4 regions of the Streptomyces sp. NPDC089424 genome follow, and region 1 is predicted to be linked to each of the others. Evidence: riboswitches for the same ligand, from Rfam matches in the RefSeq annotation. Region 1 holds a riboswitch; each other region holds the start of a gene.

Region 1 (7,778 bases):
CTTGCCCGGGCGACAAACTGGGGCGCTCGAATCCGTAGGTCTCTGGTCGGTTTGCCGATGACCCGTCAGGCTGCGGCCCCTACGCGTGCGCTTGGATGAGTGGGTGACCGTTCATGATGTTGCTCGGCAACTGCCCGAGATAGCAGTGCTCCGTGAGCACAGTCGTTCCATGGCCGTTCTGGAGGCGGTGCTGAGTCCCGAGTGGGAGAACCGCTATCACTCCTTCGACGACCAGTGGTCCGAGACGGAGTCGATGGCATCCATGCGCAACGGGTCGGGCGACGAGTACTCGATCGTCTTCTCAACCGCCGGCGCCTACATCCGGGGGTTCGATCACGAGTCGCCCATGAGCCCGTATGTGGAGGACGGGCCGTGGCCTGGAGTGCTCGACGAGGTTCCTGACGTGTTCCGGTCGTCCGTCGAGGAGCCGGCGTTCTCGGACGAGGACGGCATGCCCATCGTGACTGCTTGCTTGTGGCGGGAGATGGCGGACAGCGCCTGGGAAGCGGGGGCGATCGACTTTCCCGATGCGGCGACCGGCGATCCGGACGGATCAGGGCTGCTGTTCCAGCTGTTGGTGGATCGCACGCCCGAAGCGTTTCAGCGATGGGCCGAGGACTACTACCAGGTCCCGGTCGACCTGGCCGCCGTTCGTCACGTCTTCTCCTCGCGTCCGCTGACCGAGGAAGTGGTTCGTGCCTTGAACTCGGAGGTGGCCCTGGCTCAGCTCGCGGAGGACCTCGCGGAGATCGGCTATCCGACGAGCGGGGCGCCCGTAGGCACCCACTGCGGGTGACCTGACCTGCTGCGGGGCCGCCGACGTCGATGGATATTCCTTCGCCGGCCGCCCCGCGTGCGGGTGTGATCAGCTCCAGGGTGTGCGGTGGTGGGGGTGCCACGGGCCGGGGCCCGGGGGCATGGGGCGTGTCGGCGGGGCGGGCGGCTGGATTTCCGGGGCCGGGGGCGCGGGGGGTGCCTGTGGTGCGGTGTTCGGGTCTTCGGTGGGCTGGTTCTCCGTGCCCGGGGCCTGGGCGACGCCGTTGGCCCACAGTTCGTCGACGCGGGCGCGCTCGGTGGCGTTCGGGTAGCGGTTGGTGCAGGACGGGCCCGCGCCGCCGCCCGACATCAGCTCGCTGCACGGCCCGCTGTAGTTGTCCGGCAGGCCCAGGACGTGCCCGGTCTCGTGGGTGACGACGCGGATCGAGTCGTTCTGCCGGCTCTGGGTGTAGTCGATGAAGATGTAGCCGCTTCCGTGGCCGTTGGTGGAGGCGTGGGACCCTCGGGAGTCGTTGCCCTCGTAGTAGGAGAAGTCGGCGCCGGTCGTGGCTTCCTCGAGCTTGACGTTGGACTCGGAGCTGTTCCATATGGAGGCGGCGCTCGCTATCTGCGAACGGAAGCTCGGTGCCTTGGAGGCGTCGTAGTAGAGGGTCACCGCCTGCCCGCTGGTCTGGGCGGCGGGCTTCTCGGCGGCCGACTTGAGCACGGCCTCGAAGAACGCCTTGTTGTTCGAGGCCTCCTCGGCCGACCCGTCGTACCGCGCCACGGAGGTGCCGGCTGAGTCGGACGGGCTGGGGGCCGTCAGGGCGCTCGCCGGCGCCGCCGCACCCAGTGCGCTGGACGCCAGGCCCAGGCCGAGAGCGACGGCGAGGAATCTCGGGGACCTTCGGGACGACTTCATGTGGGGGGCTCCAACTGACTCGGTGACGCCGAGCGCCACAGTGCGCGGTCGACTCGGCGTGAACACCGGTTCCGAACTGCTGCGACGTCCTGTGGGGCGCCATTCTTAGAACGGCTCGACAGGGTGCGCAATGGGGTCCGCTACTACGTCGCTTCGTAGGGGTTGGGGCCATGGCGGGGCGGTACGCGAGACACCGGCGGGCGCACGGCGGGAGGGAGGGGACCTTTCGCACCGTCAGAAGCCTTATAACGCTGGGCAGTGGGCGTGCGCGTCGGCAGGCCGGGATCACGGGGCTCGTGACGGGGTTCGCATCCTGGTCAAGACGGACAAATCCTTAGATGTCCGCCATGCTGCCTCTACTAAGCGCACCGGTTGATGGGAGAAGCGCTGTGACTGACGTCACGAAATAATGGGCTTCCGTGCCTTTTGCTCCCCACTGGCCCGCGGCACGCGCTCGTCGAGCCTCGGCCGGCGGACGGGGCGGTGGAACGCCGCGCGTATCGCGTCCCCGCGTCCCGCGTCCCGCGTCCCGCGTCCCGCGAAATACTCGCCCGACCGACAGCCATCGCCAGGTCGCCGGGCGTCGGTCGCCGGTCGCCGGTCGCCGACCGCCGGGCGTCGGGCGTCACAAAGGCCCCGGACCGGTGAGGTCCGGGGCCTTCGCACCCACTTCGAGACGAAACGCAAGCGGCCACTCATGGGCGGGCGCCGGGTTCGCGGCCCGGACGCCGGGGCCCAAGCGGTGAGCTAGGTGACTCGGTTAACGGTCGTCGTCACAATCGGAACCGATGTCGGTGAACTGGGCGCCTGGGCTGCCCTCACCGTTGATCAGGTTCCCGCCCAGGCCGTTGAGAATGCCGACCTGGCCCAGGATGTCGATGTTCAGGTCATGGGATCTGCATCCGCCGCCGTGCGGGCCTTTCGCTTCCACGGCAGTGGCGGGACCGACACCCATGAAACCGACACTGCTTATGATGACGGTCGCGACAGCGGCCTTGTGAAACCTGCGCATATCTCCTCCTTGGGCCGGACAGGGAGCGCCACTCGAAGATCCATTCAGCGCTCATCTCGGAGGCTAGATCGACTTCTCGCGCGGCGCTCATCGGGAAGGCCATCCAGGGGTTCTGAGGCTCCGTCGGCCACGGATGGGCGCGGGCTGTCCGGCCGGTACCCCCGATGCAGCAGCCGCCTCGGCATCGCCGCTGGCAGGAGCGGTCCGCCTCCCCGCGCTCGGCCCAGCGTCCGGCCCGGACGCGCCACCCCTGCGTGGGGGCTGATCGACCGTCACCCGTGTGCGCGGCCGTCCCGTCCACCGGCGACCTGCTCGACCGTGGGTCTGGCCCCCGCGCGGCCCGCCGTCCGGAACTGGCGGGCCCGCACCTGTGAAGGTGCCGCGCGGGGTACCCGGAACCTACGCCTCCACTTGTCGAAACGGAAGACCCTTCGCTCCCTCGTGCTCGATGATCTTGGATCCCTGCGACGAACGGGCCTCTCAGTACACTCCGTCACCACTGTTGGACGTGGGGTGAGGAGTGAGGCGTGGGTCCGCTCCCGCAGCCTCGCCCAGCTCCTCGGGGACCGTGGCCGCCCGACTCCCGCGGAGGCCGGTTGGATCGGCGGTCGGATCGCCGGCGCGCTCGCGAAGTCGCACGGCGAAGGCGTGGTGCGCGGCGATGTGACCCCGAAAAACATCCTGCGACGGGCGGCATCCGCGGCAAGCCCCGCCGTCTCGCCCCCGAGGTGGCCCGCGGCCGGGCGGGGGACGAGAAGTCCGACGTCTTCTCCCTGGGCGCGAGCCTCTTCATGGCGATCGAAGGGCGCTCTCCCTACGGGGAGTTCGAGAACCTCATGGGCTACCTGGCCAAGGCGCAGGCGCTGTGCGGCACCGCCGAGTCGCTGTCGGGCGCGGCCGTGTCGGACCATCGCGAAGAGCCTGCCGACGTCGTCGCGAGGGTGAGGGTCAGCCGCGGCGGCGTGGGGGCGGACCCTCCCCGGGTCCGTCCTCCACGCCGTCGGCCGGTCAGCGGTTGGTCAGCGGCCTGAACGCGTTGCGCACGTCGGAACTGGAGTCGTTGACATACCGGTTCCGCGGTGGGTTGTCTTCGTCGCCCCAGGTCACGTACGACAGGACCGCGGGGCAGCTGGATCCGCTGATCTGGATCGTGCGCCGGGAGACGAGCTTGCCGGTGCGCACCTCGTAGACCCGTACCGGGATCGCGATCCGGTGGAAGGTCACGTACGTGATGGTGCCGGACCGCTGGCTCTGGTAAGGGCACGTCTGGACGGACGTCCCGAAGTCCTCCTCGCCCACGCAGACGACCGCCGCCGCGCGAGCGGCGTCGGTGGCCTTCCAGTTGCCGGGGAGCTGGTTGGTGTACTCGGTGTTGCCGAAGTACATCGCCCGGTTGGTGCCCTTGCCCATGGGCTTGGCGGCGCTGTACTTGGCCGGCCGGGAGCAGTACTCGGGTTGTTCGTCCTGCGTGCCGGTCAGCAGGGAGCGGACGTTGTCCAGCTCGATGGCCTGCGTGGCCTTGGTGACGCCGGTGCGGGCCCGGCTCTCCAGACCGTCGTCGGGATACTCGTCGAGCAGCTGCCGGTAGTGCGCCCTGGCGGCCTGCCAGTCGTCGCCCTGCATAAGGGTGTCACCGCAGGCGACGAGCGCGGCGGGCGCCACGCGGTCCGCGGTGGACGCGGACCGGTCGAGCTGGTCGCGGGTCGCCTCGCGGTCGCGGAGCCAGTCGGTGACGCCGACGGTCCCGCAGGGGTTGTCCGTGGGCAGTCCGTCGAGGAAGCCGTCGAGGACCGTGCCGACGGTCCGCTCGTTGCCGGGTTCGCGGAGCACCGAGGTGAGGATGCCGAAGCCCCGTTCCAGTGCCTCGGTGTCGTTGCCCAGGCCTCTGTCCAGCAGTACTTCGGCCGTTCCCAGGTTCCGGCAGTCCTCGACCACCTCGTCACCGCGGGCGCTGACCGGGGCGCCGGCCACGCGGTGCCCGGCCCACACCTCGTCCTGGGCGCGGAACACCGCGGCGCAGTCGCCCTTGTCGCGGGCCTCGGTGACGTCCTGTCCGATGCGCAGGGCGTCGTAGCGCAGGAGTCCCACCGCCAGCAGCACCGGCACGGTGACGCAGAGCGCGATCAGGCGCTGCCTACGGGACGCGACGCGCGGGACGCCGCGGCTCGCGAGGAACCATCCGTGGGCGCCGAGCGCGACCCACCACACCAGCGCGGCGATCTCGTAGCCCCACGCGGCGGTTGCGGCGAGCAGCGAGACGAGGACGACCGTGCCCAGCAGGGACAGTACGGCGAGTGCGCGGCGTCCGAGCAGCCAGTAGCCGACGCCGAGCAGGGAGGCGTTGCCGAGGGCGGCGGCCAGCGGGTCCTGGTGGTGGACGCGAGGCGGCTCGGGCGGCCGTGGCGGTGGTGCGAAGGGTGTGGTGTAGGTCGGTTCGTCCATCGTGCTCTCCCCCTGGTGCGAGTGGTTCCCCGTGCAGCCGTCGGTGCCGGAGTCACCGGGACCCCGCTTCCGGTGCCGGCGCCACCGGGCCCCCGGTTCGGCGTGCCCCCCGGCCGGCGAACTGCCTCTCAACTCACTTATTTCCCAATGCCGTTGCTGTCCAGCCGTCCGGCGCGCCCTTTATCGGGGCCGCCTCCGGGGAGCGGCCCCGAACCGGCCCCGAACCCGGCGCCGACCAGCGGCGCCGGCCCCGCGCGCCGCCTCGGCGCGCCGCGTGACCAGCGCCTTCGCGCCCCCGATGCGCCGCTTGTCACCACCCCCGCGGGCGCACTACTGTCACCACGCCTTGGTGAACGGGAAATCCGGTGCGATACCGGTGCGGCCCTCGCCACTGTGATCGGGAAGTCCGGCTCCGGCCCTCAGGGGCAGCCACTGGGTCCAAGTGACCCGGGAAGGCGGAGCGCGGGCGGTGTCACCCGTCAGCCAGGAGACCGGCCGAGGCACGTTGTACACCATCCACGAGGTGCTGGAGAGGGTCTGCTGAAGCCATGCACATAGCCGAGGGTTTTCTGCCTCCGGCGCACGCGATCGCCTGGGGTGCCGCGTCCGCGCCGTTCGTCGTCCACGGAGTCCGTTCCCTCACCCGTGAGGTCAGGGAACATCCCGAGAGCACCCTGCTGCTCGGCGCCTCGGGCGCCTTCACGTTCGTCCTGTCGGCCCTGAAACTGCCGTCCGTGACCGGAAGCTGCTCGCATCCCACCGGCACGGGACTGGGCGCCATCCTGTTCCGGCCGCCGGTCATGGCGGTGCTGGGCACCATCACCCTGTTGTTCCAGGCGCTGTTGCTGGCGCACGGCGGACTGACGACGCTCGGCGCCAACGTCTTCTCGATGGCGATCGTCGGCCCCTGGGCCGGGTACGGCGTCTACCGGTTGCTGCGGCGCTACGACGTGCCGCTGATGGTCGCCGTGTTCTTCGGCGCGTTCGTCGCCGACCTGTCCACGTACTGCGTCACCAGCGTCCAGCTGGCACTCGCCTTTCCCGACCCGAGCAGCGGATTCCTGGGCGCGCTCGGCAAGTTCGGCTCCATCTTCGCGGTCACGCAGATCCCGCTCGCGGTGAGCGAGGGGCTGCTGACGGTGCTGGTGATGCGGCTGCTCGTGCAGTCCAGCAAGGGGGAACTGACCCGGCTGGGCGTGCTGCTCACCCCCAAGGGGACCCGCGGCGCGAACGCCGACGCCGAGGCGGTGGCCCGGTGAAGCGCCATACGAGGACCAACCTCCTGCTGCTGCTCGCGGTCGTCGCCCTCGCGGTGCTTCCGCTGGTACTCGGCCTCGGCGACCACAAGGAGGAGCCGTTCACCGGCGCCGACGCCGAGGCGGAGACGGCGATCACCGAGCTGGACCCGGACTACGAGCCCTGGTTCGCCCCGCTGTACGAGCCGCCGTCCGGTGAGATCGAGTCGGGGCTGTTCGCCCTCCAGGCGGCGGTCGGCGCGGGCGCGCTCGCGTACTACTTCGGGGTCCGGCGGGGCCGTCGCCAGGGTGAGGCCCGGGCCAGGGAGCTGCAGGGCGCGGCGCGGGTGTCCGGGGCCGACGGGGCCGAAGGGGCCTGAGCCTCGTGCTGCCGATCGACGCGGCGGCGCACAGCAGTCGCTGGCGCCGCCGCCACCCCGTGGACAAGGCCGTGCTCGGGCTGGGCCTCACGGTGCTGGCGATCTCCCTGCCACCCTGGCCGGGAGCGGCACTGGTGCTGGTGACGGCGCTGGCCGTGCTGCTCGGGCCGGCGGGCGTGCCATGGCGGCGGCTGTGGCTCGCGTACCGCGTGCCGCTGGGCTTCTGCGTCACCGGCGCGCTGCCGTTGCTGGTGCGGGTCGGAGGGCCGGGCGGGTTCGTCGGTCTCGCCGACGGCGGCGCCGTCCGTGCCGGGGAGTTGCTGCTGCGGACCTCGGCGGCCTCACTCGGCGTGCTGCTGTTCGCGTTCACCACCCCGATGTCCGACCTGTTGCCCCGCCTGGTGCGGGCCGGCGTGCCCGCGCCCGTGGTGGACGTGGCGCTGGTGACGTACCGCATGAGCTTTCTGCTCCTCGACTCGGTGCGCCGGATCCGCGAGGCGCAGGCGGCGCGGCTCGGGCACACCACGCGCGCCGCCCAGTGGCGGTCGCTGGCCGGGCTGGGCGCCACGGCCTTCGTGCGCGCGTTCGACCGGGCGAGTCGCCTGCAGGCCGGGCTCGCCGGGCGCGGCTACGACGGCACCCTGCGCGTCCTGGTGCCCGAGGCCCGCGTCTCCGTGCCGTTCACCGTGGTGAGCATCGCGCTGCTCGGGGCGCTCGCCGCCCTCACCTTCGTACTCGAAAGGCCGCTGTCATGAGCGAGGCCGCACCCCTGGTCGCCCTGCGCGACGTGTCGTTCGCCTACGAGGACGGCCCGGCCGTGCTCACCGGCCTCGACTTCGAGGTGCGCGAGGGGCGCGCGCTGGCGCTGCTCGGCCGCAACGGCAGCGGCAAGACCACGCTGATGCGGCTGCTCAGCGGGGGACTCCGGCCGCGGGCCGGGGAGTTGACGGTGGACGGCGGCACGGTGTCGTACGACCGCAAGGGGCTGACCCGGTTGCGGACCACCGTCCAGCTGGTGGTGCAGGATCCGG
Region 2 (7,778 bases), on a different contig from region 1:
CCGGGACGCGCGGGGAGTGGATGTCGTAGACACCCGGCCCGGCCTCGCGCGGGTAGCCGTGCGCGGCCAGCTCCCGTGCGACCTGCATGTGCGAGCGGGCGGCCTCCAGGCTGATGACGTCCGCGTCGAGGTCGTCGATGGCCTGGACGATGTCCCCGAACTCGGCGTAGCACATGTGGGTGTGGATCTGGGTGTCCGGGCGTACGCCGGCGGTGGTGAGCCGGAATGCCTCCGTCGCCCAGGCCAGGTAGGCGGCGTGGTCCACGGAGCGCAGCGGGAGGGTCTCGCGCAGCGCCGGTTCGTCGACCTGGATGACCGAGGTACCGGCCGCCTCCAGGTCGTTCACCTCGTCGCGCAGCGCGAGGGCGACCTGGCGGGCGGTGTCGCCGAGGGGCTGGTCGTCGCGGACGAAGGACCAGGCGAGCATGGTCACCGGCCCGGTCAGCATGCCCTTGACCGGGCGGCCGGTGAGGGACTGGGCGTACGTCGTCCAGCGCACCGTCATCGGCCCGGGGCGGGAGATGTCCCCGGCCAGGATCGGCGGGCGGACGTAGCGGGTGCCGTAGGACTGGACCCAGCCGTGCTGGGTGGCGAGGTAGCCGGTGAGCCGCTCGGCGAAGTACTGGACCATGTCGTTGCGTTCGGGCTCGCCGTGCACGAGGACGTCGAGGCCGGTCTTCTCCTGGAAGGCGACGACCTCCTGGATCTCGGCCCGGATGCGCTCCTCGTACCCGGCGTCGTCGATCCGGCCGGCCCGCAGATCGGCGCGGGCGGCACGCAGTTCGCCGGTCTGCGGGAAGGAGCCGATGGTCGTGGTCGGCAGCAGGGGCAGGCCGAGGTGGGCGCGCTGGGCGGCGGCCCGCTCGGGGTACGGCTGGGAGCGGCGGGCGTCGGCCTCGGTGACGGCGGCGGCGCGGGCGCGGACCGCCGGGTCCCGGGTGATCGGCGAGCTCGCGCGGGAGGCCAGGACGGCGCGGTTGGCGGCCAGTTCGGCGGTGATCGCGGCGGTGCCCTGGGCGAGGCCCTTGGCGAGGGTGACGATCTCGGCGGTCTTCTGCTGCGCGAACGCGAGCCAGCGCAGGATCTGCGGCTCGACGTCCCGCTCCAGGCCCGTGTCGAGCGGCACGTGCAGCAGCGAGCAGGAGGCGGCCACGTCGACCCGGTCGGCGAGGCCCAGCAGGGTGCCGAGGGTGGCGAGGGACTTCTCCAGGTCGGCGGCCCAGATGTTGCGCCCGTCGACCACACCGGCGACCAGGCGCTTGCCGGGCAGTCCGCCGACGGCCGCCAGGGCGTCGAGGTTGGCCGCGCCGGCCCCGGTGAAGTCCAGCGCGAGTCCCTCGACGGGGGACCTGGCCAGGACCGGCAGGGCGTCGCCGAGCCGGTCGAAGTACGAGGCCACGAGGAGTTGCGGCCGGTCGGTGAGGGCGCCGAGTTCGCGGTAGGTCCGTTCGGCGGCGTTCAGGTCGGCCGGGGTGCGGTCCTGGACGAGGGCGGGCTCGTCGAGCTGCACCCACTCGGCGCCCGCCGCGCGCAGGTCGGCGAGGACCTCGGCGTACACCGGCAGCAGCCGGTCCAGCAGCGTGAGCGGTTCGAAGTCCGCGGGGGCGCCCGGCGCGGGCTTGGCGAGCAGCAGGTACGTCACGGGTCCGACGAGGACCGGACGGGCCGTCAGCCCCAGCGCGCGGGCTTCCTCGAACTCCGCGACCTGCTTCGAGGCGTCGGCTGCGAAGACGGTGTCCGGGCCCAGTTCGGGCACCAGGTAGTGGTAGTTGGTGTCGAACCACTTGGTCATCTCCAGCGGCGCGACGTCCTGCGTGCCCCGCGCCATGGCGAAGTACCCGTCGAGCGCGTCGGCCGCGACGGCCTCCCGGTGCCGGTCGGGGATCGCGCCGACCATGACGGTCGTGTCGAGCACGTGGTCGTAGTACGAGAAGTCGCCGCTCGGCACGTCGTGGACGCCGGCCCCGGCGAGGCGGCGCCAGGTGGCGGCGCGCAGTTCGGCGGCGGTCGACCGGAGGGCGTCGGCGGTGACGCGGCCCTTCCAGTAGCCCTCGATCGCCTTCTTCAGCTCCCGGTTGCGGCCCTGGCGGGGGTAGCCGTACACGGTGGCCCGTGCTGCCGCGGCTGCGGGCTTGGTGGTCACGGAGATCTCCTTCGCGAGATGAATCCCTGAGATCCCGGGGACGGGACGAGAGCGCGAAGGGTGACGGAACCGGACGGACCCGACCTCGCGCGGCTTGCGAGCACCGCGCGGTCGTCCGCCTGGTAGTACGCCGACCCGCCCTCGAGGTCACCGGAATGTCCGCGCACGAGGGGTCGCGCACGGGCAGTTGGCAGGTCTTCGGACTCGCGGGCCCGCCTCGTGTCGTACGAGGCACCTACTGGCCGTCGCTTCCCGGACCCGTCTCCTTGGGTCCAGTGCGTATGACGGCGGTCGTTCCCACTCACCGCTGCGGGGCAGTCCCGGATTCCCACCGGGTTCCCTCTTACGACGTCCCGCCTGGCGGACGGGGCGAACCAGCTGCGCCGACCACCCTACGCCGTGACAGGCGGGCGAGGCGGGCAGGTCCGGCATGCGGAAGGTGAAGTCGGACACGCGGGCGCGCCGGCCGTCGCCGGCACCCGGGAACCAGCCGCCGTTCCCTTCCGACTGCTGTGGAGGAGCGAGGAGGTGGCATGGAAGGACTGGACGTCGTGATGCGCGACGTCGCCTGCCGGCACGGCCGGGTGGAGGCCGTCCGGGGCGTCGACCTCGACGTCGCGGCCGGCCGGCGGGTGGCCTTGACGGGTACCAACGGCTCGGGCAAGACCACGTTGCTGCGCGCCGTGCTCGGTCTGCACCGCCGGGCGGGCGGCCGGATCCTGGTGGGCGGACGGGACACCCGCAGCGCGGCCGAGTGGGCGTGGCGGCGCCGGGCCTGCGCCTGGATCCCGCAGAAACCGGCCGTCGGCCGGTTCCCGCTGCTGGCCGGGGAGTTGCTGGACAGCGGCGGCGCGCGGGACGAGGCCGTCGAGGCGGCGGCGAAGCTGGGCGTCGGGCAGCTCGTCGGACGGCCGCTGCACACCCTGTCCGGCGGCCAGTTGCAGCGGATGTACCTGGCGCGTGCGGTCGGCTGTGTCGCGGCGGGCGCCGGGGTGCTGCTGGCCGACGAACCCACCGCCGCGCTGGACTTCGCGGGGCAGGAGGAGGCAGCCGACGTCCTGCTGTCCCTGCCCGTGACCGTCGTGGTCGTCACTCACGACCGGGCCCTGGCCGACCGCTGCGACCAGGTGCTGGAGATGGCCGCCGGCCGGCTGCGGGAGGTGCGGTGAACGCCCAGGCCGCCGCCGACGTCGGCCAGTTGCTGCAACTCGTCCCGGTCCAGCGCGCGGGGGTCGCCCTGCTGCTGGCCGCCGTGGGCCTGCCCGTGATCGGCGTCGTGATCGTCGGTCTGGACATCATGCCGGTGCGGTTCGCGATGATGCACGTGGCACTGCTCGGCATCGCGGTGGGCCTGCTGACCGGCCTCGACCCGATGCTGTGCGCGCTGCTCGCCTGCGCCCTCGCCGGCGCCGGGGTCGCCCCGCTGGCCCGCACCCCGGACGGGCTGTCGGGGGCGATGGGCCTGCTCATGAGCCTGGCCATCGCGGCGGCGCTGCTCGTGCTCGCGGTGTCCGGGGTCAACGCGGCCGGCGCGTTCGCCCTGTTGTGGGGTTCGATCCTGTCCGTGGGCACCGCCGACCTGTGGGTGCTGGGCGCCCTGGCGGTCGCCGTCCCGGCCCTGTTCTGGTGGCGGCGCCGCGACCTCGCCCTGCTGCTGTACGACCGCGAACTCGCCCTGTCCTCCGGCGTACGGGTCGAACGGCTCACCCTGGTGCTGCTCGTCCTGGTCGCGGTGGCCGTCGCGGGAGCCATCAAGCTCACCGGCGCGCTGCTCGTCGACGCCCTCACGCTGCTGCCGGCGCTCGCGGCCCGCCGCCTCGGCACGTCCCTGAAGTCCATCACCGCCTGGGCGGTCGGCATCGGAGTCGCCGTGAACCTGACCGGGTTCCTTCTCGCGCTCCGCTTCGACTGGCCCCCCGGGCCCGTCCTCGTCCTCACCGCCGGCGTGGTCGTCCTCGCCGTCCATCTCCTACCCGAACGGAGAATCAGCTCATGGCGCGCACCCGCGTCCGCAAGAATTCCCTCCTCGCACTGACCCTCACCGCGGGGCTCGCCCTGACCACGACCGGGTGCGGGGGCGAGAACGAGCCGTCGTCGTCCTCGTCCTCCGGTGCCAAGGACTCCTCACCGGTCGTCGTCGCCACCACCACCTGGGAGGGCGCCCTCGCCAAGGCCGCCGGCGCCGCGGACGTCGAGGTCATCGTCCCGCAGTCGGTGCAGCACGCCCCGGACTACGACCCCAAGCCCTCCGACCTCGCGGCGGTGGCGGGCGCCGACTACGTGCTCTACGCGCCCTTCGAACCGTACGCCGCGAAAATCAAGGAAGCGGCCGGCTCCGACGCCGAGCTGGTCGAGGTCGCCCTCGACAACGACGCGGACAAGGCGAAGGCCGAAGTCGCCCGGCTGGCGCAGCTGTTCGGCACCGAGGACGCCGCCGCGCGGTGGACCGCCTCCTTCGACTCCGAGTACGCGGCGCTGCACAAGGGTCTGAAGGCCAAGTGGCCGCGAGGGAAGCAGCCCACCGTCGTCGCCCAGGTGTTCACGACCTGGGCGGCGAAGCTGGCGGGTGCCGAACTCGTCGGCACCTTCGGGCCCGAGGCCGTGACGGCGAAGCAGCTGTCCGAGCTGTCGCGGACGAAGCCCCGACTCGTCCTGGACAACGCGCACATGACGACCGGCACGGTGCTGCCCGACGCGGGCGCCGAGCAGGTCGAGATCGTCAACTACCCGGGGACGGACCTGGACCTGCTGGCGGTCTACCGGGAAGCGGCGAAGACGGTGGAGACGGCGATGGCCGCCTCGTGACGGCGTCGCGTCACGCACCGAGGGGGCCGCCCGCGCCGGACGGCCCCCTCAGCGCGTGGCGCACTCAGCCGGCCGGAGCCAGCGGCCGCTCCGGGCCCGGCTGCGCGGCGAATCGTTCCCGCAGTACGGTGCGGTCCGGCTTGCCCGCGGGGGTGAGCGGCAACTCCGCAACGACCAGCAGCCGTTCGGGGTGCTTGCGCCGCTCCAGTCCGCGCGCGTCGAGGTGGGCGCACAGCTCGGCCAGCGTGGGCGCGCGGCCCTCGCGCGGCACCACGCAGGCCGCGAGCCGCTCGCCCATCAGCTGATCGGGCACCCCCACGCAGACCACGTCCCGCACCAGCGGATGGCCCGCCAGCTCGACCTCCACCTCCGCCGGGCTGATGTTGGCCCCGCCGCGGATCACGACGTCCTTGAGCCGGCCGACGACCCGCAGGGTGCCGTCCTCCTGGAGCAGTCCCAGATCCCCGGTGCGCACCCAGCCGTCGTCGGTGCGGTAGCGGGCGTCCAGGTCGGGGGCGGCGACGTAGCACAGCGGCGTCATCGGGCCGCGGGCCACGATCTCGCCGACCGTGCCGCTCGGCAGCTCGCGCAGTTCGCGGGTGCCGGGGCTGGCGATGCGGATGTCGGCGACGCGTGGGTCGGGGTGGCCCGCGAGGACGCCGGGCCCCGCGCCCTTCGTGTCCTCGGCCGCGAGCCCCGTATGGCAGTTGACTCCGTCGGCCGAGCCGTAGAGGTTCACCACCGGGCAGCCGAAGACGCGCCGCGCCTCCTCGGCGGTGGCCTCGTCCAGCGGGGAGCCGCCGACCACCAGGGCGGTGGGCGGGGTGAACTCCGCCAGGCCGCCCTCGGCGACGCGGTCCAGCATCATCCGGATCATGGTCGGCACGCCGAGGACATGGGTGGGCCGGTGCTCGACGAGTGCCTCCAGCGCGGCCTCGGGCGTGAAGTGGTCGAGCAGGACGAGCGTGCCGCCGTGCCGCGCGAGCGCGACGGCGGTGCCGTTGCTGCCGAACGCGGAGGCCAGCGGCACCAGGAACAGGCAGCGCGGCGGCTGCCCGCCGGTCATCAGCGAGGCGAGGAAGTTGCCGCGCCCGCCGGCCAGCGCGTTGTGCGAGTACGCCACCATCTTCGGCTCCGCCTCCGAGCCGGAGGAGACGAGGATGCGGGCGGCGGAGTCGGGGTGCGGGCGGGCCGGGGCGAACGCCCTGGGGTCGGTGCGCAGCAGCGCGGACAGCGCGACCGCCCCCTCGGGGACGGCACCGGGCCCGGCCGCCACCACGGTGCGCAGGGCGGGTAGTTCACCGGCCGACGCCAGCAGGTCGGCCGCGTGGTGGTTGCCCCGGTGCTCGGCGGCCGCGACGACCGCGACCGCCTCCGATCTGGCCAGCAGCGACGCCGCCTCCCGCCCGCCTCGCCCCACGGGGAACGGCAGCGCGACGGCACCCAGGGCGGCCAGCGCCAGATCGGCGACGACGGCGTTCCGGCCGTTCGGCAGTTGTACGCCGACCACGTCGCCGGCGCGTATCCCGAGCCCCGACAGGCCGGCGGCCAGACATCGCGCCCTGCGGTCCAGCGCGGTGTAGCAGAGCTTGCCCTTGGCGTCGAGGATCGCCGTACGGTGCAGGTCGGCGATCTGATGGGCGCGGTAGAGGCTGTACAGGTCCAGATCGGGGCAGGTGCCGTCGACGGCCCAGGTGCGGCGCAGTTCGGCGGGCAGCAGGTCGTGCAGGGTGACGGTCATGCGAAGCTCCAGGGGTCGGGGACGGCGGGGGCGCCGTGCGCGTCGCGGCTGATCGAGCCGGCGGTCAGCAGGTCGGAGAGGTCGGTGACGACGGGGACGGCCGCGAGCCCGCGGCCCCGCAGCTCTTGGAGCGCCTGTGCGGTGGACAGCGGGCGCGGGTCGACCGGGGCGGCGGTGTGGTCGGGAAGGGCGATCCAGCCGTCGGCCGTCGGCAGCGGACGGCGGAAGCCGGCCGGACGCCGGGGGTCGAGCCCCCGCGCCGCTCGGGCGCGGGCGGGCGCGGTGAGTACGTCGGCGGCACCGAGCAGGGACGAGTCCACCCGCACCCCGCACCCCGTGCGTTCCCGCAGCAGCAGGCCCGCGAGCACCGCCTCGGCGCCCAGCAGTCCGCCCAGCACGTCGAGCAGCGTCACCAGCGACGGTGCCGGCGCCTCGTCGGCGGGCCTGGCGGCCTCACCGACCCCGGTGCGGGCCTGCACCATGAAGTCGGTGCCCAGGGGCGCGCCGGGCAGCCGTCCGGCCCAGCCGCTCGTGTAGGCGTAGACCAGCGCCGGGTTGGCGGCCGCCAGGTGCTGGTGGTCCAGACCGAGGTCGGCCGCCTTGCCCGGCGCCCAGTTGTGCAGGAACACGTCGGCGCCCGCGGCCATCGCGCGCAGCCGCTCGCGGTCCGCCGCCGACTTGATGTCGACCTCCACGGCCTTCTTGCCCCGGTTGAGCGCCAGCCAGCGTGCGGAGATCCCCGAGCAGGCCGGCGGCATGCCCCGCAGCGGATCACCGCCCGGCGGTTCGATCCGGACGACCTCGGCGCCCAGCAGGCCGAGCAGATGCGCGGTGAGCGGCGCCTGGATGCGCCGCCCCGCCTCCAGCACGGTCAGGCCGGCGAGCGGGGCGTCCACCGGTGCCGTCGTCCGGGCGTACGACGCCTGGTGCGCAGCGAGCTCCCACGGTGGCGCCCCGTCGTACTCGGCGGCACGCCGCGCCAGCGACGACAGGGGGCACACGTCGACACCGGCGTCCCCGGCGGCCTCCCGGATCCGCTCCCAGGAAGACGCCCGCACGATCTCGTGCAGTACGGGCGGGAAGGGCGCG
Region 3 (7,778 bases), on a different contig from region 1:
CCTGCGGAAGGGGGTGGCGCCCCGTGTCCCGGGGGGTGCGGACCGCTCGCGGGTGCGGGGTCGCCGGGGCTGGTCGCTCGGTTCCCCGCGCCCCTCCAGGGCGGCACCGTCCCGTCCGTCGAGCTGCCGTCGCAGGTCCGCGGCCCGTCTGCGGGCGTCCCGGACCGTGAGCGGGAGGGGGGACCAGCCGGCCAGGCGGCCCAGGTCCACCACCGGCGGGTACACCGGGGAGACGGCCATCATCTCGGCCGGGGTGCCGAGGCGCGGGGCCGCGCCGGGCGCCGGGAGGAGCGCGACCTGGTCGGCGTACTGGACGACCCGCTCCAGACGGTGCTCGGCCATCAGGACCGTCGTACCGAGGTCGTGCACGAGCCGCTGGAGGACCGCGAGGACCTCCTCCGCGGCCGCCGGGTCCAGCGCGGAGGTCGGCTCGTCCAGGACGAGCACGCTCGGGTGCGGGGTGAGGACCGAGCCGATCGCGACTCGCTGCCGCTGGCCGCCGGAGAGCGTGGCGATCGGGCGATGGCGCAGATCGGCGAGGCCGAGCAGGTCGAGGGTCTCCTCGACGCGCCGCCGCATCACGTCCGGGGCGAGCCCCAGCGACTCCATGCCGTAGGCGAGTTCGTCCTCGACCGTGTCCGTGACGAAGTGGGCGAGAGGGTCCTGGCCGACCGTGCCCACGATGTCGGCGAGTTCACGCGGCTTGTGGGTACGGGTGTCGCGGCCGGCGACCGTGACCCGGCCGCGCAGGGTGCCGCCGGTGAAGTGCGGGACCAGGCCGCTGACCGCGCCGAGCAGGGTGGACTTGCCGACCCCGGACGGGCCGACGAGCAGCACGAGTTCGCCTTCCGGGACCTCGAAGTCCACGCCCCTGACGGTGGGTCCGGCCGCTCCGTCGTAGGTCACGGAGACGTCCTCGAAGCGGATCATGAGGGCTTCTCCTCGGATCTCTGGGGAGCGGGCCGTCCCGCCGCGGGCGGCTCGGGAGCGGGGGTGACGAACGCCGGGAGCAGCCCGAGGAGCACGGCCGCGGCCGGCCACAGCGGCAGCGTCGGGGCGACCAGCGGGATCACACCCGGATGCAGGGCCGCGGGGTCGGCGGAGGCGGCCAGGGTCAGCAGGGCGGCGACCGCGACGCCGGAGGCGGCGACCAGGCAGGAACGGGCGTTCCAGGTGTCGGGGCGGTAGCGGGTGCGCGGGGTGCGACGGCCGCCCAGCCGCAGACCGGCGAGCGCCGCGGCGAGGCCGGCGAGCAGGACCGGCAGGCCGTAGGTGCCGCCGTCGGCGGTGAGCAGTCCGTACGTCCCGGCGCAGACGCCGAGCAGACCGGTGAGCGTGAGGACCGCGGTCGTACGGCGCACCGCCGGCGGGACCTGCGCGGTACGGCCGTAGCCGCGGGCGTCCATGGCGGCGGCGAGGGCCACGGAGCGTTCCAGGGCGCCTTCGAGGACGGGCAGGCCCACCTGGAGCAGGCCCCGCAGGCCCTTGTCCGGGCGGCCGCGCAGCCGGCGGGCGGTGCGCAGCCGCTGGGCGTCGGCGATGAGGTGCGGGGCGAAGGTGAGGGCCACGACCACGGCCACGCCCATCTCGTAGAGGGCGCCGGGCAGGGACTTGAGGAGGCGGGTGGGAGCGGCGAGGGCGTTGGCCGAGCCGACGCAGATCAGGAGCGTGGCCAGCTTCAGGCCGTCGTAGAGGGCGAAGACGAGGGTCTCGGCGGTGACCCGGCCGCCGAGGCGGATGCCCTGCGCCCAGTGGGGCAGCGGGACTTCGGGAAGGGTGAGCAGGGTGTGGGTGCCCGGCAGGGGCGAACCGAGGGCGACGGCGAACACCAGGCGGACCAGCAGCACGGCGAGGGCCAGCTTGACGAAGGCGCCGTAGGAGAGGGCCCAAGGGGTGTGGGGGCGGCGGGTGGCGACGACGTAGGCCGAGACCGTCACGAGGAGTGCGAGGAGCAGCGGGTTGGTGGTGCGGGTGGCCGCGGTGCCGAGGGCCAGGGACCACAGCCACCAGGCGCCGGGGTGGACCGGCGCGGGGGGCCGGCGCCGCAGGGCGGTGACGCCCGCCGACGCCGGCCGGGTGCCGTGCCGGTCCACGCCCGAGCCGTGGTCAGCCATGCCTGCGCCGGCGGGCCTGCCAGCCGGCCGCCGCGCCCAGCACCGCCACCGCCGCCACCCCGGCGACGACGCCCAGCGACGGGCCGCCGCCGCTCTCGTCCGCCGGCTCACCGGCCGGCTTGCCCGCCGACGCCACCTGCTCCCCGCAGCCCTTCGCCGGGTAGCCGCCGATCGCGCACAACAGGGCGTTGGCGTCGTACCGGAGCGGCTTGGCGACCGCCGCCAGGGCCTCCGCCGCCGTCGCGTCCGGGGCGAGCCGGGCGCAGGCCGTGCGGGGCGCGGGCGGCGTCTCGCCGGACGGGGCGTCCGACGCCGTGCCGAAGTCGATGACCAGGGCCACCCGCTTGTGGCCGTCCCGCGCCGGGGTGCCCGCGCAGATCGTGGTGAAGCCGGCCTCGCCGCGCGGCCGGGACGCGTCCGCGGAGTCCTCGCTGACCGCGAAACGGAAACCCTGCACGGAGCCGTCCGCGGGGCGGGCGAGGGAGGGACCCTGGGTGGCGTACGTCCACGCCTTGCCGTCGCGCTCCCAGAACGACCAGTAGCGGTAGCCGGTGGCCTGGGCCGGGCCCGTGCCGGCGGCCAGGGCGATCAGGAGCGCGGCGAGGAGGGCCGCCGCCCGGCGTATCACGGCTGCTGCTTCCGGTTCCGGCCGCTGAGCAGGAAGCCGATGCCGACACCGGCGACGAGGCAGACGCCGACGTACCACCAGACACCGAAGCCGTCGTCCGACTCGGACGTGGCCTCGCTGTCCGCGGTGGCGGGCCGCTGCGCGCTCTGCGGCGCGGGGCCCGACGCGTTCAGCAGCCGCACGAGGTCCGTGCCGCCGAAGTCGCGCGGGTCGCCACCGGCCGCGTGCGCGGCGAGGATCAGCTGGGCGTAGGCGGCCGGGCCGCTCTGCTTGGCCCAGGCGACGGCGTTCCGCTCCAGCCACTTGAGGGGCCCGGCCGCTCGGGCCGCGCCGCCCTGGGCGGCGAGGGCCACGACGGCGTCGGCCGTGTTGCCGTAGTCGGGCTGGTCCTCGGAACCGGGGAGGGCCGACATGAGGTGGCCGTCCGCGGCGAGCGCGTCGGCGAGGTAGGAGGCGCCGTTCGCGGCGGCCCGCTCGGGGGTGAGGTCGTCGCCGTCGGCGCAGGAGGGCGCGGCGGCGGTGCCGGCGGCCTCGGCGGCCAGGCCCTTGCCGAGCGAGCCCAGCACGCCGGCCGCGGTGGCGTCCGGATTGGCGGCGAGGGCGCCCTTCTTGTCGGGCTGGTAGGCGAACGCCCCGGCGCCCTTGGCGTCGTCGCACGGTATGGCGAACGCGAGCAGGGCGTCCTGGGCGGACCGGCCGCCCTTGACGACGTCCTGCGGCCGCTCGCCCGCGGCGGCGAGGGCTCCGATGACGAGGGAGGTCGAGTTGGCGTCGCTGGGGCCGCCGGCGGTGTAGCCCCAGCCGCCGTCCTTGCCCTGCGCGGACTTCAGCCAGGTGACGGCCTTGCCGGTGACGGCGTCGTGCCCGCCGAGCGCGGCGAGTGCCTGCACGGCGGCGGCCGTCATGTTGGTGTCGACCGGCGTCTTGGCGTCGCAGGGCTTGGCGGTGTCGGCGCGGTACGGCGCGAACGCGCCGTCGGCGCACTGCTGTCCGGCCAGCCACTCCACGCCCGCGGCGGCGGGCCGCACGCCGACGGCGTCGTGGGCGAGCAGGGCGAGGGACTGGCGCCACACGCCGTCGTAGGTGGGGTCACCCGTGCCGTACAGCCCCGAGGGCAGCGACGGGGAGGGGCTCGCGGCCTGGGCGGCCGGGACCCCGGCGGCGCCGATCACTGCGGTGACGGCCAGGGCCGCTGCGCTGCGGCGGACGACGTTCATGATCGGCGGGTGCCTCTCCCTGCGGGGAGCCGCGCAGCACGGGCAACCCCCGGGCGGCTCGGCTCCGTATACCTCGACGGTGCCGTACACCGGCCGGTTGCCGGTGCACTTGAGCCGGTCACGCTGCCGTGCGGGGCGGTCCGGCTCACAGCCTCGGCTGCTCACGGTTGCGGGTCAGCGCCGGATTTGCACCGGCTTTCCCCCGTACGGGTGTGATGACGACCGGGCCACTCTACCCGCCCGTAGCCCCAGCCCCATGGGGCGCCGGTCACACCCCGACCGGACCGGGCACAGACCCCCGCGGGGCACCTCGGGTGGGCTAGGTGCAAGTCCTGCGGGGGCGGCGGCCGCATCCTGGATGGGCTACGCGCAGGCCCTTGTGGGATTGCCGGTCACATCTCGGGTGGGCTACGAGGCTCCCGTGGGGCTGACGGTCGCGCCCCGGGCGGGCTACGCGCAGGCCCTTGTGGGGCTGACGGTCGCATCCTGGGGCGGCTGCGCGCAGGCTCCCGTGGGGCTGAGGGTCGCATTCTGGGCGGGCTACAGATAGGCCCTGTTGGGCGCCGCCACCCCGTGCGGGCCACGTGCAAGCCCCCGTGGGACCGTCGGTCACACCCCGGGCGCGCTATGCGCAGGCTCCCGGGGGCCGTTGGTCGCATCCTGGGCGGGCTGCGGCGTAAGCCGCCGTGAGGCATCCGGTCGCATCCTGGGTGGGCGCGCAGGCCTTGTGGGGTTGCTGGTCGCATCCTGGGCGGGCTACGGATAAGCCCCGTTGGGCCGCAAGCCACCCCGTGCGGGCCGCGTGCAAGCCCCCTTGGGGCCGCCAACCACACCCCGGGCGCGCTACGCGCAGGCTCCCGGGGGGCCGTTGGTCGCATCCTGGGCGGACATGCGCCCCGTTGGGCCGCCCGCTACCCCGTGCGGGCTTCGTGCAAGCCCCCGTCGGGCCGCCCGTCACCGGACGCGCAAGCGCCCGTGGGGTTGCCGGTCACATCCCGGGCGGGCTGCGGCGCAAGCGCCCGTGGGGTTGCGGTTCACATCCCGGGCGGGCTGCGGCGCAAGGGCCCGTGGGGTTGCCGGTCACACCCCGGGCGGGCTGCGGCGCAAGCCGCCGTGAGGCATCCGGTCGCATCCTGGGTGGGATGCGCAGGCCCTTGTGGGGGGCGGCGGTTGCATTGTGGGCAAGGTTCCGTGGGGTCGCTCGTCGCCCCGGAGGGCTACGCGCCGGTTCGGATCAGGTTTGCTGCGCGGCAGCGGGTGACGGGGGCGGACTCGTGGCGGAACCAGGTCGCGTCGATCTCGCGGCCGTCGCGCAGGGTGTGCCGGGGCGGCCCCTCTGCCGGCACGAAGCCCGCGCGCGTGAGGGCGCCCCGGCAGGCCGAGTTGGTGACCTCGGTCCCGGCGTGGACCGAGTCCAGGCCGAAGTGGGTGTGGCCGAGCTGGGCGCCCGCGGCGAACAGCTCCGCGCCGAGGCCCCGGCCGCGGGCGTGCGGTGCGAGCCAGCCGCCGATCTGCCCGGCGGTGCGGTCGAGTTGGAGGGCCCCGGCGTAGCGGCCGTCCTCCCGGCCCACGGCCACCAGGACCTCACCGCCCTCGGGGTCGAGTTCGAACGCCGAGAGCCACCGCGGGGGGATGCCACGGTGACTGTCGCCGGGGCGCATCCGCAGCAGGGACTCCCGGATGCGGGTGTCGGCGACGACCTCCTCGCCCCGCATCCCGAGCCACCGCTGCGCCGCGCCGTCCGATCCGGCGGCGACCGCCGCCAGCAGGTCCAGCTGGGTCTCCGGGGTGTACAGCAGCAGACCTCCGGTGTGCACCGTGTGCCGGCCGAGCGCGCACGGCCCCGGCACCGGGAGCGGCGGCAGTGACCTGCGACGCCTCAGTCGCGCCCACAGCATACGAACTCCCGTGGGGAGGAAGGGATGACAGACCCGTGACGGACAGGCCCTGAAAGCGCGGCGGTGGCCGCCGTCGTCCAGGGGACGGGGCCGAATCTACCGCCAGGCCCGACGCGGGCGTCGCGACCCGCTGCCGCGCGGACGCTCACACCGCCACGTACGTCACCGGATCGCTGCCCGCGACGGCCTCCGCCCGCCCCAGTTTCACCAGCCGGCGCAGATGGGCCTCCGCCTCGGAGACGGCGATGGTGCGGGAACCGTAGGGGATCTCGGCCCAGGGCCGGTTCCAGTCCATGCGCTCGGCGAGCCGCCAGGGGGTCAGGGGCTCGGCCAGGAGCACCAGCAGGCCGGTCAGCCGCGCCTCGTGGTGGGCGAGCAACTGGGCCACCCGGGCGGGGGCGTCGGTGAAGGCGTACTGGTGCGCCGGGAGGACCTCGGCGGGGTCGAGGCGCGCGACGCGCTCCAGGGAGGCCAGGTAGTCGCCGAGCGGGTCGGTCACGGTCGTGTCGTCCGGGTCCTCGTACAGGCCGATGTGCGGGGTGATCTCGGGCAGCACGTGGTCGCCGGAGAACAGGCGTCCGTGGCCCGGCAGTCGGGCGGGGTGCTCCTCCTCCAGGTGCAGGCAGACGTGGCCCGGCGTGTGGCCCGGTGTCCAGATCGCGCGCAGCCGGCGCCCGGGCAGGGCGAGCAGCTCACCGGGGACGATCTCGCGGTCGGGGAGGGCGGGGGAGAGGCCGGGCAGCCGACCGCGGGCGGTGCGCAGCGGGGCGATGTGGGCCTCGGGGGCGCCGGCCGCGGTGAGCTTGTCCGCCATGTACGCGAACCAGTGCTCGGGGCGGGCCTCGTGCGTGCGCCGGACCACGGCCGCGTCCGCCGCGTGCATCGCGATCCACGCCCCCGAGGCCTCCCGCACGCGGCCCGACAGGCCGTGGTGGTCGGGGTGGTGGTGGGTGACGACCACGCCGTGCACCTCGGCGGCCGAGGTGCCGCACGCCGCGAGCCCCGCGGCCAGGGTGTCCCAGGACGCCGGGTCGTCCCAGCCGGTGTCGATCAGCACCGGGCCGGCGTCGGTGTCGACGACGTGGACGAGGGTGTGGCCCAGGGGGTTGTCCGGAATGGGGACCTTCAGGGACCGTACGCCGCCGCCGTGGTCGTGCACCTGCGTCATGGGCTCCCCCGATCGCCGCCGTGCGGTCACTATAACTAGAACACGTTTCCATGGGAGCCCGAGTCACCGGTTCCGGGCCGTGGACTCCTCGGGGACGAGCTGGTATCAGTCTTCGTAGTCCGCGCATCTGATGGAGTGTCAGGGGAGCGGCGTCGGGGACCAGGGAGGGCAGTCGCCATGACCGAGCTCGTGGAACACGGACAGCTGTTCATCGGCGGGGAGTTGACCGAACCCCTCGGCAAGGACGTCATCGAGGTGATCTCCCCGCACACCGAGGAGGTCCTCGGGCGCGTGCCGCACGCCTCGGCGCAGGACGTGGACCGGGCGCTCGCGGCCGCCCGCCGGGCCTTCGACGAGGGCCCCTGGCCGCGGATGTCCCTCGACGAGCGGATCGAGGTCGTGGGGCGGATCAAGGACGGCATCGCCGCCCGGCACGAGGAGATCGCCCGCGTGATCTCGTCCGAGAACGGCTCGCCGTACTCCTGGAGCGTCCTCGCGCAGGCGCTCGGCGCGATGATGGTCTGGGACACGGCGATCCGGGTCGCCCGCGACTTCCGCCACGAGGAGAGCCGCGACGGCGTGCTCGGACGGCTGCTCGTCCGGCGCGAACCGGTCGGGGTCGTCGCGGCGGTGGTGCCGTGGAACGTCCCGCAGTTCGTGGCCGCCGCCAAGCTGGCCCCCGCGCTGCTGACGGGCTGCACGGTCGTCCTCAAGCCGTCGCCGGAGTCGCCCCTCGACGCGTATCTGCTCGGC
Region 4 (7,778 bases), 420 kb from region 1:
TTGCCCTTTCACAAGGGCATGATCCGCCTCGAGTTGTTCAACGGTCGACTCGCTTGGAGTCGACGGTTCAAGGTCTCATTCGAGGGCCCCTGCCACTGCTCGAACTGCATCGGGATGGGGGAGCAGCTCAGCTTCGACGAACTCTCCTAGGCGCTGTTTCTCGGATCTCCTTCCGTGAGTGCTGTGTTGGGGCAGGGTGGCTGCATGGGACGTGGTGATCTGACGAATGCGGAGTGGGAGCGACTGGAGTCGTTCTTACCTCGCGGTGGTGCGCGTGGGGGCCGGTGGAGCGATCATCGACGGGTGATCAACGGAGTGCTCTACCGGGTTCGCACGGGGGTGCAGTGGCGGGATCTTCCGGAGCGGTTCGGGCCGTGGGAGACGGTCTATAAGCGCCATCGTCGCTGGTCGGCGGACGGGACCTGGCAGATGCTGCTGTCGCAGGTGCAGGCCGCCGAGGACGCCGCCGGCCGGATCGACTGGGACGTGTCGGTGGACTCCACGGCGGTGCGTGTCCACCAGCACGCCGCCGGCGCACGGAAGTCACCGCCCGCCGTCGCTTCTCAAAGAGGGGTCCGTCCGCGGACGAACCAGGTCGATCCGGTGCTTCGGAAACTGGCCGTCCGATTGGAGGAGGTGCTCAGATCGGCGAGTGTCTGGGACGCTCCCGCGGCGGCTTCACCACCAAGATCCACCTCGCAGCCGACGGACGACGTCGGCCCCTCGCCCTCCTCCTGACCCCCGGACACTACGGCGACGGCCCCAACTCCGCCCCGTCCTGGAGCAGCTGTCCGTGCCCCGTATTGGAGTCGGCCGGCCCCGCAGCCGACCCGACCATGTCCTGGCCGACAAGGCCTACACGTCCCGCGAAAACCGCCGCTACCTGCGACGGCGCGGAATACCGCACACCATCCCCGAACGGCTCGACCAGCGCAGGCACCGGCAGAACCGCGGTTCCCGGGGTGACCGGCCCACCGGGTTCGACCGCGAGCGCTACACGAAGCGCAACACCGTCGAGCGTGCCATCAACCGCCTGAAAGGCTTCCGCGCCGTCGCCACACGCTACGAGAAACGGGCCTACACCTACCTCGGCACCGTAACCCTCGCCGCACTCATCATCTGGCTCCGCACATGATCCGAGAAACAGCGCCTAGTACTCCAGTTGCAGTTCGCTATTCCTGCTGGTCAGTGGCGTGTTCGTGGGTGTACTGGGCTGATGTTCCGTCAGGCGGCGGGAGTTCGTGACTTCGGGTGCGGTGGGCCGTTGTGCTTGTCGTGCAAGATGATGTGCGGCCCGATGTCTGGTCGGCGGAGCTGGAAGAACTGCTGGTGCGGATCGGTCACCGCTTCGGGCGGGTGGATCTTCGGCGGCGGATGCGGGCCTATGTGCACGGCCTGCTCGGACCAGTGGGCCGGAAGAACAGCTGGCAGCTGGCCGAGCATGCCGGTCACCACACTCCCGCAGGGTTGCAGCACTTGCTGAGCCGAGCCTGCTGGGATCCCGACGAAATCCGTGATGCCCTGCAGGAATACGTCGCTGAGAAGCTCGGGGACACGGCCGGGGTGCTGATCATCGACGACACCGGGTTCATCAAGAAGGGCACCGTCTCAGCCGGGGTGCAACGGCAGTACTCCGGCACCGCCGGCCGCACCGAGAACTGCCAGATCGGCGTGTTCGCCGCCTATGCCTCCTCCAAGGGCCGCGCGCTGGTGGACCGAGAGCTGTACTTGCCGAAGTCCTGGACCTCTGATCCGGCCCGCTGCACAGAGGCGAAGATTCCCGACGAGCGCACGTTCGCCACCCAAGGCGATCTCGCGAAGGCCATCATCATGCGGGCCCTGGCCTCGCCGCTGCCGATCGCCTGGGTGACCGCAGACTCGGCCTACGGCCAGGAGTGGCGGCTGCGCCGCCTGCTGGAGGAGGCCGGCGTCGGCTATGTCCTGGCCGTGCCGAAGTCCCAGCACGTGCACGCCATCGGCCGCATCGACTTCGCCATCTCCCAGGCACCCGAGGACGCCTGGGAACGCCACTCCTGTGGGGCGGGCGCGAAAGGGCCGCGCGTCTACGACTGGGCGGCGGCGAGGCTGCCCGCGATCGATGACTTCGACGGCGATGCGCCCACCCACGACCGGTGGGTGCTGGCCCGCCGCAGCCTGGCCCGCCCGGACGAGATCGCCTACTACCTCGCCTATGCACCAGCCGGCACCGGCATCACCGAACTGGTACGGATCGCCGGGACGCGCTGGGCGATCGAGGAGGCTTTCCAGGCCGCGAAGAACGAGTGCGGCCTGGATCAGTACGAAGTTCGCCGGTATCCGGGCTGGTATCGGCACATCACTCTGGCCATGCTCGCCCACGCCTTCCTCGCTGCCATGGCCGCCGCCGCGGGGACGGAAAGGGGGGCCGCAGAATCGGTTCCGGCGATCTCGTCCCGCTCACGGTGGCGGAAATCCGGCGACTCCTGGCAGTTGGCCGCCCCACGCTGACGCATGTCCGGCGCACACGCCACGCACTGAATTGGTCCCGCTGGCGCCGCCGTCACCAGGCGATCGCCATGCGCTGTCACTACCGCCGCCGCACCCGAAGTCACGAACTCCCGCCGCCTGACGGAACATCAGCCCAGTACACTCACGAACACGCCGCTGACCAGCAGGAATAGCGAACTGCAACTGGAGTACTAGGGGCCGCTGGGGAGCGCGGCGACAGCCTGCTGCCGCCCCGACGACGTAGCCGCCCCGATGTCCTGCTCATAATTGTCGTGTCACTCCTCACGGCAGGCGCGTACGAAAGGACTCCCGCGGGCACGCCGCTCACGGGAGCCCTTCCGCGCGGTGGGCAGGTGACGGTGTCGCCGCAGTGACGGGATGATGGCCGGCGACATACGGCGACGGCGGTCCGAGGAAGCCGGTGTGAATCCGGCGCGGTCCCGCCACTGTGACCGGTGAGCGAGTTCCCGCAGGCCGCCGCCCCAGGACCGGGTGGCAAGGCGGGGCGAGCGGCGACCCGGGAGCCAGGAGACTCACGCGGTCGTCTCCTCGAGCAACGCCGGGGCGGATCTCCCCGGGCGGGGGAGTGGTGTGATGCCCGGGAGGCCGACGGAAGAGGCTTCAGGCGAGACTGTGGAGGCGAACGGTCCGGTGCCGTGCCTAGTAGTCGTATGCCGCGATTGCTGCTGTGGCAGCCCCAAGGGGACCGGAATCGATCACGCCGCACAGACCGAGACTGCGGGCGGATGTGCCGGTGCGCATCTCCGACTGCCGTGACGTGTGGCAGGCCAACGTATTCGCTGTACAGCCGTCCGCAGTGCCGCCGGTGCCCGGCCGGTCTGGCTGGGGCTCGTCAACGACACGGACGCGACGGAGGACTCGTCGCCTGGGTACGCGCCGGCGGCCCGGGAGTCACTCCGTTGCCGGACATCCTCGACCTGTATGCCTTCACCTCCTGGGCGTCATGCGAGCCAAGCGGACTCCTTCGGACGGGTGTGCGGTGAGCTGTCGGTGCCGCCCGGCGCGGCCGTGCGGCCCAGGTAGCGGTGCACGAAGTGGATGCTCATCGCGCCTTCGCCGACCGCGGAGGCCACCCGTTTCACCGAGCCGCTACGGACGTCCCCTACCGCGAAGACCCCGGGCAGGCTGGTCTCCAGGGTCATGCACGAGCGCCCTCTGCCGTGCCACACCTCGGGGTGGGCGCAGGCCTCCTGAGCCTGCGGCCCGGTGAGGACGAAGCCGCGGGAGTCGAGGGCGATGATGCCGGCGAGCCACTCGGTGTGAGGTTCAGCGCCGGTGAAGATGAACAGGCTCCGTACCGCGAGCCGGCGGTGCCCGCCCGTGCGGTTGTCGACCACGTCGAGTTCCTCCAGCACGTCGTGGCCGATGGCCTCGGTGACCTCGGTGTGCAGCATGACCTCCACCCGCGGATGGCGTTCGACCTGGTCGACCAGGTAGCGGGACATGTTGGCATCAAGGCTGGCTCCTCGGACCAGCAGGTGCACCTTCGGCGCGTACTCGGCGAGGAACAGCACCGCCTGGCCCGCCGAGTTGCCTCCGCCGACGACGGCCACCGGGTCGGTGCGGCACTGCTGGGCCTCGTAGACGGTCGCCGAGTAGTGCACGCCCGTTCCCTCCAGGCGTTCGATGCCGGGCACCTGGAGCCGGCGGTAGCGGGCACCCATGGCCAGGACGACGGCGCGGGCGGCGATCTCACTGCCGTCGGCGAACGCCACTACGTAGTGGTCCTCGTCCTTGGGATGGAGACCGGTCGCCTCCAGCGGAAGGCTGATCCTGGCGCCGAACTTGTCGGCCTGGAGCACGGCGCGTTCGGTGAGTTCGGCGCCGGAGATGCCGGATGGGAAGCCCAGCAGATTCTCGATGCGGGACGACGTGCCGGCCTGGCCGCCGGTGGCCATCGTCTCCACCACCGTGGTTCTTAGGCCCTCGGAGGCGGCATAGACCGCGGCGGCGAGGCCGGCTGGTCCGGAGCCTACGATGAGGACGTCGCCGTGACGGTTTCCGGCGGGTAGTGACGGCAGGCCGATGAGCCGGGCCAGTTCCGCGTTGCTGGGGTTGCGCAACAGGGTGGTGTCCCGCCAGATGACGAGTGGGATCTCCGCCGGGCCGACGCCGAAGCGGCGCAGCAGCTCCTCGGCCTCCTCGTCGGTCTCCAGGTCGATCCAGCGGTGCGGCAGCCGGTTGCGGACGGCGAATTCGCGCAGCCGTCTGGTGTCGGGCGAGTAACGCGAGCCGATGATGCGGAAGCCGGCGCCCTGTCCGACAAGCAGCGCGCGACGGCACAGACAGGCGCGCAGCACGATGTCCCCGACGGTGGCGTCCTGGGTCACCAGGTGGCGCAACCGGTCCACGGAGACGACGAGGACCTCGCCCGGCTCCCTGGCGACAGCGGTGTAGAAAGCCACTTGTCCGTGCAGCAGGCCGAGTTCGCCGATGAAGCGACCGGGGCCGTGCACGCGCAGCACGTGCTCCTCCGGAGTGCCGTAGTCCTCGACGACGGCGACGGTACCGCTGAGGACGACGAAGAACGTCTCGCAGCGCTCCCCCTCCCGGATCAACACGTCGTTCGGAGCCATGGTCCGGCGTTGCCCGTGCTCCGCCAGACGTGCTGTCTGGTCCTCCGTGAGGCGCGGATACGCGCCGTAGATGTCCGGGGTCTCCCAGAAGGCGGCCTCGTCCGCTTTCTCCGGCACCGGTTCTTCGCCCGGCAGCGACTGGTCGCCGGACATCAGACGAACGCCTCGTGAACGTAGCACCAGCGCCATTCCTCGCCGGGCTGGAACGACTGCACGATCGGATGGGCGTCGGCAGCTGCGTGCTTGCGCGCGTGCTTGTTCGGCGAGGAGTCGCAGCAGCCGACGTGCCCGCAGGTCAGGCAGAGCCTCAGGTGGACCCACGGGGCGCCGAGCATCAGACACTCCTGACACCCTTCTGGGGTCAGCGGCTGGACCGGCCGGACGAGCGCGAGGTGGGGGTCTGCGTGCAGGGTCATCCGGATCACCCTTTCCGGGCGCTGATCGACTGTTCCACCCATTGGCGCAGAGCGGGGGCGGGCGCCGCCCCCGCCTGCCGGGCGACCATCTCGCCCCGGTCGAGGATCACCAGTGTCGGTACGGCCTGGACCTCGAAACGCTGCGACAGTCGCGGGTTCTTGTCGACGTCGACCTTGACGAGTTTGATTCGGCCGGCGAGATCGGTGGCGACCTTCTCCAGTGCGGGGCTGACCATGCGGCAGGGGCCGCACCAGGTGGCCCACAGATCGACCACGACGGGGACGTCGGCCCGCTCGGCGACCTCGGTGAAGTCGTCGTCGCCCGCGTCCACCATCCACGGTAGGGGCCGCTTGCAGTGGCCGCACTTGGGGCGGCCCTCCGCGGCCACGGGCACCCGGTTGGTGCGCCCGCAGTGGGGGCAACTGACGGTCGTCGCCTGCATCGTGCTCATGCCGCCCGCGCTCCCTTCACGTCCTCGGGCTGGTCGTAGGTGACCACCAGCTCTCCATGCTCGGCGTCGACGCGGACCGTCGCACCGTCCTGGACGTCACCGCGCAGCAGGGCGCGCCCGACCATCGTCTCGACCTCGTGGGAGATGTAACGCCGCAGCGGCCGGGCCCCGTACACCGGGTCGTAGCCCTGGTGGGCAATCAACTCCCGGGCCACTTCGGTTAGTTCGACGGTGATGCGGCGTTCGGCGAGGCGGCGGCGCAGTTCGTCGAACTGCAGCTCCACGATCCGCTCGATCTGCCGCTCACCGAGCGGCTTGAACAGAACGATGTCGTCGACGCGGTTGAGGAACTCCGGGCGGAAGTGCCCGCGCAGCTCGCCCATCACCAGGGCGCGGGCGTCGGGCTTGATCTCGCCCTCGGCGGTGGCGCCGTCGAGGAGGTGCTCGGAGCCGATGTTGGAGGTCATGATGATCACGGTGTTGCGGAAGTCGACGGTGCGGCCCTGGGAGTCGGTGATGCGGCCGTCGTCGAGGACCTGCAGCAGGGTGTTGAAGACGTCGGTGTGCGCCTTCTCGATCTCGTCGAACAGCACCACCGAGTACGGCTTGCGGCGTACGGCCTCGGTGAGCTGGCCGCCTTCCTCGTAGCCGACGTATCCGGGTGGTGCGCCCATGAGCCGGCTGACGGTGTGCCGCTCCTGGTACTCACTCATGTCGAGGCGGACCATGTTCTCCTCGGAGTCGAACAGGGCCGCCGCGAGAGTCTTGGCCAGCTCGGTTTTCCCGACTCCGGTGGGGCCGAGGAAGATGAACGAGCCGATGGGGCGGCGCGGGTCGCGGATGCCGGAGCGGGCGCGGATGATGGCGTCGGCGACGAGTTTGACGGCCTCGTCCTGGCCGATGACGCGCTCGCGCAGGATCTCGTCGAGGCGCAGCAGCTTCTCGCGTTCGCCCTCCTGGAGACGGGCGACGGGGATGCCGGTCCAGGCCGCGACGATCTCGGCGATCTCCTCCTCGGTGACGACCTCGCGCAGCAGCCGGTTCTGCCCCTGTTTGGCGGCCAGTTGCTCCTCCTCGGCCTGCAGCCGGCGCTCCAGGTCCTGGAGGCGGCCGTAGCGGAGTTCGGCGGCGCGGTTGAGGTCGTAGGCGCGTTCGGCCTCCTCCGCCTCGTGGCGGACCTGCTCCAGTTCCTGGCGTAGTTCCTGCACGCGGCGGATGGCCTGCCGTTCGGCCTCCCACTGGGCATGTTTGGCGTCGGCCTCGCCGCGCAGGTCGGCCAGTTCCTTGCGCAGTTCCTCCAGGCGGGTTCTGCTGGCGGGGTCGGTCTCCTTGGACAGGGCCGCCTCCTCGATCTCCAGGCGGGTGACGCGACGGGTGATCTCATCGAGTTCGGCGGGCATCGAGTCGATCTCGGTACGCAGCCGGGCGCACGCCTCGTCGACGAGGTCGATGGCCTTGTCGGGCAGGAACCGGTCGGTGATGTAGCGGTGGCTGAGGGTGGCCGCGGAGACCAGCGCGGTGTCCTGGATCTTCACGCCGTGGAAGACCTCCAGACGTTCGCGCAGTCCGCGCAGGATGGAGATGGTGTCCTCCACGCTCGGCTCGTCGACCAAGACCTGTTGGAAGCGGCGTTCGAGGGCGGCGTCCTTCTCGATGTGCTTGCGGTACTCGTCGAGGGTGGTGGCGCCGATCATGTGGAGTTCACCGCGGGCGAGCATCGGCTTGAGCATGTTGCCCGCGTCCATGGCCCCTTCGGCGGCGCCCGCGCCGACGACGGTGTGCAGTTCGTCGACGAAGAGCAGGATGCGCCCCTGGGCGGCCTTCAC

The links. A riboswitch is a leader RNA that binds a small molecule or an ion and turns the genes downstream of it on or off. The one in region 1 is predicted to bind cobalamin.
Positions count from the first base shown of each region.
Region 2: another riboswitch for cobalamin. It lies ahead of metE (5-methyltetrahydropteroyltriglutamate--homocysteine S-methyltransferase); the one in region 1 lies ahead of ACIP2X_RS16995 (energy-coupling factor ABC transporter permease).
Region 3: another riboswitch for cobalamin. It lies ahead of ACIP2X_RS25405 (prenyltransferase/squalene oxidase repeat-containing protein); the one in region 1 lies ahead of ACIP2X_RS16995 (energy-coupling factor ABC transporter permease).
Region 4: another riboswitch for cobalamin. It lies ahead of ACIP2X_RS19095 ((2Fe-2S) ferredoxin domain-containing protein); the one in region 1 lies ahead of ACIP2X_RS16995 (energy-coupling factor ABC transporter permease).

Region 1 covers NZ_JBIVHU010000003.1:439,015-446,792, reverse strand. The annotation lists gene ACIP2X_RS17015 (hypothetical protein) at 104-796, shown strand; gene snpA (snapalysin) at 866-1,678, opposite strand; gene ACIP2X_RS17005 (hypothetical protein) at 2,439-2,690, opposite strand; gene ACIP2X_RS17000 (hypothetical protein) at 3,699-5,132, opposite strand; cobalamin riboswitch at 5,463-5,647, shown strand; gene ACIP2X_RS16995 (energy-coupling factor ABC transporter permease) at 5,681-6,391, shown strand; gene ACIP2X_RS16990 (energy-coupling factor ABC transporter substrate-binding protein) at 6,388-6,747, shown strand; gene cbiQ (cobalt ECF transporter T component CbiQ) at 6,753-7,502, shown strand; gene ACIP2X_RS16980 (ATP-binding cassette domain-containing protein) at 7,499-7,778, shown strand, end outside.
Region 2 covers NZ_JBIVHU010000002.1:1,183,476-1,191,253, reverse strand. The annotation lists gene metE (5-methyltetrahydropteroyltriglutamate--homocysteine S-methyltransferase) at 1-2,143, opposite strand, end outside; cobalamin riboswitch at 2,315-2,537, opposite strand; gene ACIP2X_RS12980 (metal ABC transporter ATP-binding protein) at 2,677-3,312, shown strand; gene ACIP2X_RS12975 (metal ABC transporter permease) at 3,309-4,178, shown strand; gene ACIP2X_RS12970 (metal ABC transporter solute-binding protein, Zn/Mn family) at 4,136-4,948, shown strand; gene ACIP2X_RS12965 (class I adenylate-forming enzyme family protein) at 5,013-6,689, opposite strand; gene ACIP2X_RS12960 (CoA transferase) at 6,686-7,778, opposite strand, start outside.
Region 3 covers NZ_JBIVHU010000006.1:114,163-121,940, reverse strand. The annotation lists gene ACIP2X_RS25420 (ABC transporter ATP-binding protein) at 1-930, opposite strand, end outside; gene ACIP2X_RS25415 (energy-coupling factor transporter transmembrane component T) at 927-2,114, opposite strand; gene ACIP2X_RS25410 (SCO2322 family protein) at 2,107-2,742, opposite strand; gene ACIP2X_RS25405 (prenyltransferase/squalene oxidase repeat-containing protein) at 2,739-3,959, opposite strand; cobalamin riboswitch at 4,076-4,201, opposite strand; gene ACIP2X_RS25400 (GNAT family N-acetyltransferase) at 5,177-5,857, opposite strand; gene ACIP2X_RS25395 (MBL fold metallo-hydrolase) at 6,003-7,025, opposite strand; gene ACIP2X_RS25390 (aldehyde dehydrogenase) at 7,203-7,778, shown strand, end outside.
Region 4 covers NZ_JBIVHU010000003.1:860,591-868,368, forward strand. The annotation lists gene ACIP2X_RS19080 (hypothetical protein) at 1-150, shown strand, start outside; partial or broken gene ACIP2X_RS19085 (IS5 family transposase) at 205-1,135, shown strand; gene ACIP2X_RS19090 (IS701 family transposase) at 1,288-2,487, shown strand; cobalamin riboswitch at 2,899-3,022, shown strand; partial or broken gene ACIP2X_RS19095 ((2Fe-2S) ferredoxin domain-containing protein) at 3,082-3,491, shown strand; gene ACIP2X_RS19100 (FAD-dependent oxidoreductase) at 3,450-5,237, opposite strand; gene ACIP2X_RS19105 (UBP-type zinc finger domain-containing protein) at 5,237-5,500, opposite strand; gene trxA (thioredoxin) at 5,506-5,952, opposite strand; gene clpB (ATP-dependent chaperone ClpB) at 5,949-7,778, opposite strand, start outside.